DNA from 2 places in the Nostoc sp. CALU 546 genome. Region 2 is predicted to be linked to the other one. Evidence: riboswitches for the same ligand, from Rfam matches in the RefSeq annotation. Region 2 holds a riboswitch; the other holds the start of a gene.
What was found. A riboswitch is a leader RNA that binds a small molecule or an ion and turns the genes downstream of it on or off. The one in region 2 is predicted to bind cyclic di-AMP.
Positions count from the first base shown of each region.

Region 1: linked by a shared signal. The riboswitch ahead of RRG12_RS04935 (glycosyltransferase) and the one ahead of RRG12_RS24885 (universal stress protein) in region 2 are both predicted to bind cyclic di-AMP.

Region 1 is NZ_JAWJTF010000006.1:114,564-117,981, reverse strand. It holds gene RRG12_RS04940 (hypothetical protein) at 1-79, opposite strand, end outside; gene RRG12_RS04935 (glycosyltransferase) at 181-1,452, opposite strand; cyclic di-AMP (ydaO/yuaA leader) riboswitch at 1,613-1,864, opposite strand; gene urtD (urea ABC transporter ATP-binding protein UrtD) at 2,386-3,132, opposite strand; gene urtC (urea ABC transporter permease subunit UrtC) at 3,107-3,418, opposite strand, start outside.
Region 2 is NZ_JAWJTF010000057.1:31,485-34,902, forward strand. It holds gene RRG12_RS24880 (ArsB/NhaD family transporter) at 1-498, opposite strand, end outside; gene RRG12_RS24885 (universal stress protein) at 613-1,233, opposite strand; cyclic di-AMP (ydaO/yuaA leader) riboswitch at 1,438-1,655, opposite strand; gene RRG12_RS24890 (ABC transporter ATP-binding protein) at 1,672-2,508, opposite strand; gene RRG12_RS24895 (ABC transporter substrate-binding protein) at 2,964-3,418, opposite strand, start outside.

The DNA.
Region 1 (3,418 bases), on a different contig from region 2:
TTACCTGATGTCCATAACCACAAACTTGACCAACTTGCCCTGTTCTTTGATGCAAAGCATAATCTCCAATATTCAGCATAATTCTGATTCCCTAATTAACTAGGCTGAGTAGTTTGTGTTTGACTGTTTGGGCGCGGTAAAATCACTTTGAGGATATTACCGCGCTCAAAACTGTAAAAATTAAGCTGCAATCCGGGGTCGGTTATTGGGTGCAGTTGGAGCCAGCAAACGACTGTATAGCTGAGTCAGTCGGAATGCCACACTATACCAACTAAAAGCAATTTCTGTCCGTTGCCTTGCTGCTTCACCTAACTGGTCTCGCCAAGCTGGGTTGATTAAAATGCGGTCTATGGCAGCAGCAAAAGCCACTTCATCTTTGGCGGGCGCTAGTAAACCTGTGACCTCTGGTACAACAGTAAACTGCAACCCACCGACATTACTAGCTACGACTGGAGTTTTACTCGCCATCGCCTCAATGGCAACTAAACCAAAAGGTTCGTAGTGACTGGGCACTACGCAGACATCAGCAGCAGCGTAGTAGAAGGGGAGGACAGTTTCATCTAGGCGACCGGCAAAGGTTGTACAATCTTCTAATCCGAGTTCAGTGACGATGCTGGCGATGCGATCGCGTTCAATTCCATCACTCTGACCTGGACGGCTACCACCCCCAATCACTAGTTGGAGGTTAGCCTCACCCCTTAAACTCGACTTGCCAATGGCTCGTACTAAAGTTTCAATACCTTTGCGTCGGTCAAAGCGACCAACATAGAGAACCATCTTGGCATCTGGTGCAATTCCCAACTTTTCCCTTGCAGTAGACCGCGGAATTTCCCCAAATTTATCAGTATCGGTACCACAGGGAATCATTTCAATGTTCCCTTTGCTGGAAACGAGTATCCGCATGTGTTTCTGTTCTTGTGGACTGGTTGCAACCACGCAGTCTACAGTTTCTAGACAGGCTTTTTCTATAGCTAGTCGCTGGGCTGCAATTACGGGAACATCACCAATACTTCTGTATTTAACCGCTCCTAAAGAGTGGTAAGTATGCACCTGAATCAGCGGTTGTTGCTTTTTCAATTCCATGCCAACCCAAGAAGACAACCAGTAATTGGTATGAATTAGGGAGTAATGGAACCCTTGGCGTTGCTGGAATCGCTGGAATTCTTCGATAAATTCAGGTAAATGGTTAAACAAGTCATCTCGCCCAATAAACTCAGCTGGGCCAGCATTTAACCGAATAGTACGACAGTTTAGGCTATGTTGAGAAATCGCAGCTTGTTCAGGACTACTACGACGAGTGAACATATCCACTTGCCAACCTTGCTGGGCTAGGGCATAACCTACTTGACGCACATAGACATTTTGACCCCCAGCTTCTTCTTGACCGATTTCAACAGCCGGGTCGCCATCGACAGAAATTAAAGCAATGCGATGTTTCTTATTCTGGAACATAGCTGATTTTCACCTCAAGGCAAATAATCCTACCTCAGACGCCAGAAATCAAGATATTGTTATCCTCTCTCAAGGCCGAGGGCAGGCACAACGAACCACAAAGTTACCAGCCAAAGGACACTGACGAGAACAAGGCATTACTTGTAAGAATGCTTCTCGTTCAGTCTCTTCTCAATGCCGACGAAGTTAGCTGACGGGCTAGGACTGAGAGATGTCCTTCTTGAAAAAGTTATAAGTTGTGAGTTATGAATTATGAGTTATCTATTTAGTAACTTTTAACTCCTCACTCTTGAATCCTCACTCTTAACTCTAACTTTCTTCAAAATACGCCCCAAACTTGGTTCCTCCGCTCCGGTTTACCCTTACTCACAAAACTTTTCAGGGAATATAGTGGATTAGGCAGACTGATTTATTTTTCTTCACAGTTTATAACGTGTCATCATCAACTATGTCAACAGTATGAACAAAAAAAGTGTGCTGGGAATCACTTTAAAGCTTGTTGTGCCTAGCGTTGGAGAATCAGAGCATAGGGGAAACTTGGAGTTTTTAAGATGCTATCAACGAGAAGCTTACTGATATTCACTGCTACATTTTATTGATTTTTTGGGAATGAAATAGTCTTGAGAATTTTAGTGCAAAAAAATCTGTGAGAGGATATTTGGAAAGTCAACAAATATACTCGAAACCACTTTCCTGCAAAGAAAGAGGTTTGGAAACCCCCATTTCCTCATAGGGAAGGAGAACTTAAGTCTCCCCACATTAAATGATCTCATCAATTATATGTCTCTTCTTACACCTGTTTAACCACTCGTATTTTCTCCTAGTCTTGTTCAAAAATCAGGAGTTCTATAGAAAGTTAGGCATGGCTTATTACGGTATGAATTAAGCTAACAAAGGGATAGAATGGTATTTAAATCTGCATAAGGTAAAAATCTACTCTTCCTGTTTTCCTAGATATACTTCAATAACACGAGAGTCATTTTGAACTTCCTCAAAATTCCCTTCGCACAGCACCGAACCTTCATGTAAAACTGTTACTTTCTTGGCAATTTGCCGCACAAATTCCATATCATGTTCAATTACTAAAATTGAATGACTTTGTGCTAGCGCTAAAAGTAATTCGCCGATGTTATAGGTTTCTTCATCTGTTAAACCTGCAACTGGTTCATCAACGAGTAATAAGTCTGGTGACTGTGCCACTAACATTCCAATTTCTAAACGCTGCTTTTCACCGTGAGAAAGTAAACCTGCTCTAATATCTGCTTTTGGCGTTAAACCGATGGTTTCTAACAATCCTTTAATATTATTCTTTTCAACAGCATTAGAATGTTCAAACAAAGTAGAAAAGACATTTTTCTTCTTGTTAATAGTAATTTCTAGATTTTCACGGGGCGTTAAATTCAGGTAAATTCGAGGTGTTTGAAACTTGCGCCCAATTCCCAATCGCGCAATTCGATATTCAGGTAAAGAACGTAGGTTTCTTCCTTTGAATAACACTCGCCCAAGGCTTGGTTGCACTTTCCCCGTAATCACATCCAGAAATGTTGTCTTTCCCGCTCCATTTGGGCCAATTACTACCCGTAATTCACCCACATCCATGCTAAAGTTAAGCTGATTTAGCGCCCTAAATCCGTCAAAATTAACAGTTACGTTTTCAGTTTCCAATATTTTCGCGTTCATGTTGCACTTCGGGGTCTTCTTCCAAGGTTGGATATGTAACAATTTGTTGACGGCGGTGGAAAAGAGAAATATTTTGACTACGCAACCATCCCACGATACCGTCAGGAAGGACTGTAACTACTATCAAAAATAGTGCGCCTTGGAAAAATAGCCAGATTTCAGCAAATTGTTCGCTTAAAAAAGTGCGGGCATAATTTACTAATAAAGTTCCGACAATCGCCCCAATTAAAGTAGCGCGTCCGCCTACAGCTACCCAAATCACCATTTCAATCGAAAAGGCAATATC
Region 2 (3,418 bases):
ATCACCGACAATAAATGTAGCAGGATCACCAACTAAAGTTAGCAGTCCGGCACTATTAGCAACAAACACCATTAAAATCAATAAGGGGACGAAATTTATCCCAACTTCTTCCGCCATTGGTGGAATTAAAGGTGCTAGCAACATTACTGTTGTGGCATTTGGTAAGACTGCACAAATGGGTGTCACTATAGCCACAATACCAAGTAATAGACGTTTGCCTTGTCCTTTAGCTAGAAGTACTATTTGAGTGGCTAAATAATCAAATATCTTCGTAGGCTCAAAAGCCCGTACTAACACCATAACTCCAAAAAATAAACCGAGTGTTCCATGACTTTTGCCGATGTAACCAACAGCTTCTTGCAAAGTCATGACGTTGCTAAAAACTAATAATAATGCTCCCAATAATGCCGCAATAGTGAGATGTACCCATTCTGTCATTACTAAAACAATGACGCTTATAAACGTAATCACACTAAGGATTGCTTGCCAGTTTTCCACACCCTAAACTCCCGAAGTTGAATTATTTACTTGGTAGCGAAAAAAGTCACCTATTTGTAGGTGACTTATCTATGATTGCAATTGGATAAAAATTACTGAAATTTGAAATAGCGATTATTCATCAATACAACTGGGAATACCCAAAACGGCGCAGGGAAAATTAGAGCCTAGTGCCTCAATCATCGGATGATTCACAGAGTTGCAACCTAAAAACAGAATATCGGCATTTTCTGCTTCAACAACTTTGGCTAGTTCTGTGGAAATGCAGCCAAAGCGCAAATGAGATTTGAAGCAACCCTGCCATTCTTCAGCCAAACTTCGAGCTTGCCAGAGAATTATATCTGCTTGTTGTAGGGGAGTTACTACTGTCTGCAATTTTGGTTGAGTTAATACTAGTGTGACAGACTTTGATACTTCACTAACCTGACATTCCAATGAAGGCTGTTGTTGTGGAAAACTCAAGATATTTGGATACTGGCTGCTTTGATTATCTTCTAATACATAAACAGCTTGAACTGTAACTTCTACATTAGTAGCTAAACGGGTTTGATGGGCAATCCAAAAGGCAACATCTAATGCCGTATGACTTTTGGGAGATCCGTCATAAGCAACAATTAAATTAACTGCTTTTGAGCTTTGAGGTTTGTTATAAAAAGGTTTTTTTGGTTCTGGCAGCAGTACCATTTGTTCAATTAAGTCATCTCGACCTGTGGCACTTTGTAGACGTGCTAACATTGGCTTGATTTGCACAGCTTTACTTCTCCCAATGAAATGAATTAGCAATGAGAAGCAGGGGGGACAAATTTTGGATTTTGGACTTCGGCTACGCTCAGTCGAACGATTTTGGATTTTAGATTGAGTAACGATAACCAAAATCTCAAATCTTAAATTCAGTCAAGGAAACCCCAATAATAACTGTATTACAGCCAAACTCTTGGGGGTTCCTTCCATTGCCTACGGAGTTAGCTGACGGGCTAAGACTGGAAGGTGTCTCTCTCTTAGGAGTGCTGAGTCGTGAGTGCTGAGTGTTGAGTTAAAAATTAATTATTCTTCACTTTTTACTCTTAAATTGCCGCTCTCTGCAAGATTAGCCCCAAACATTGGTTCCTCCGTTTCAAATCCAGCTTTCATGAATTTGAATTAGGCTACCCACTAAAAAAATGATAATCTAATTTACTCGTCTTGGGCAAAATATCGATCAAGGAAATTTAGGGCGTGGTTGCGGAGTTCAAAATATTCTTTTGAGTTTCGCATGGCGGCGCGATCGCGTGGATGCTCAAAAGGAACTTCTAAAATCTCCCCGATATTAGCAGCTGGGCCATTGGTCATCAAGACGATGCGATCGGACATATAAATTGCTTCGTCTACATCGTGGGTAATCATCATCACTGCTTGACGATTATTTTCCCAAATATCTAATACTTGCCGCTGCAATTTGCCACGAGTTAGCGCATCTAGTGCCCCAAAAGGTTCATCCATCAGCAACATTTTAGGACGAATTGCTAAGGCTCTGGCAATACCTACTCGTTGTTTCATACCTCCAGAGATTTCATCAGGATATTTGTCAGCCGCCGCCGTCAAGTTTACCATTGCCAAGTGCTGATTTACAATGCTAATTTTCTCAGCCCGATTAGCATTTTTTAGCACTTCATCCACAGCTAAACGGATATTTTCTCGTACTGTTAACCAAGGTAACAAAGAATAGTTCTGAAATACCATCATCCGCTCGGCTCCTGGCTGACGAATTTCTTTTCCATCTAGCCGGACTGAGCCGGAAGTTGCTTTTTCTAAACCAGCTACTATCTTGAGTAGAGTTGATTTTCCACAACCTGAGTGACCAATTACAGAAATATATTCATCTTCACCAATGGTCAGATTAACTCCATCTAAAACGACAAAGTTCTCTTGATCAGGTGTCGGATAAGACTTGACTAAATTTTCAATTTCTAAAAATCCAGTGCGGGGCATAACTTCGGTTTGGGTATTAATAGGTAATGAAGTATATTCCATCATCAAATGCTCCCGAAATAATCTAGTCAATCAATTTTGGATTGTTTCCGATCAAAAGGATGCTGGCTGCTGATAGCGCAGCATTAGCGACGTATGATATAAATGGTCGCTGACCCACCCGACCGTATTGAACAGACAGGCTAACTTCAAAGTAGTAGTAAGATACTTGCCGCAGATAAATCGGTAGATCGGGGAAAGAACACTGTTAGCTGGTTTGCTATTGCAATAAATCCAAGCGGTGTTGTGCAAATAAAAATCAAACTGCCTGGGGTAGACGGGCGGCTGCCTGTTGACGCTTTGTAAGACCATCATCGGATTTAGTTCCGAATTTCTAGTAATAGGAATGCCTAACGTGGCAAGAGCGGATGAAACGGGAAACCCAAAAGACGAATAAGACCGTCGTTGCTGTAGTTGAAATTGGAAGCTCCTTTTTCAGCGAAGCAAAAAGGGGTACTTCACGACATGAAAAAGTTAGTGGGAGCGTTAGCCCTGATAGCAAAACTATTCAGATAACCCACCGGATCGCTGGGGTCGAAGCCTTTCTTATCTATAAATACTTCTGGTGGTTCGACCTTGTAATCATCCTTGGGACACTGAATGCCCATTTCAGATGCTATCTCCCGATATAAATCTGTTCTCCAGCCATCTTCGGCTAGTTTCTCGGCATTTTTGGGGAATTCCTTAATTTGTCCCCACCGCGCTGCTTGTGTCATTAACCAGATACTTCTCGATCTCCATAAGAATGTCGAGTGTTCTCCTGGCTGCTTGGGAAGGTTGTCAGGAATATCGAAGAAAATCGTGGTGTCATCGGCTTGGATGGTGCGGTCTTTGCCGTCAAAGCCGCCGTAATTATAGTTGCCCAGAATTCCGGGACTTGTAAATTTGGCAATTGGAGCATCTTGATTTTTGG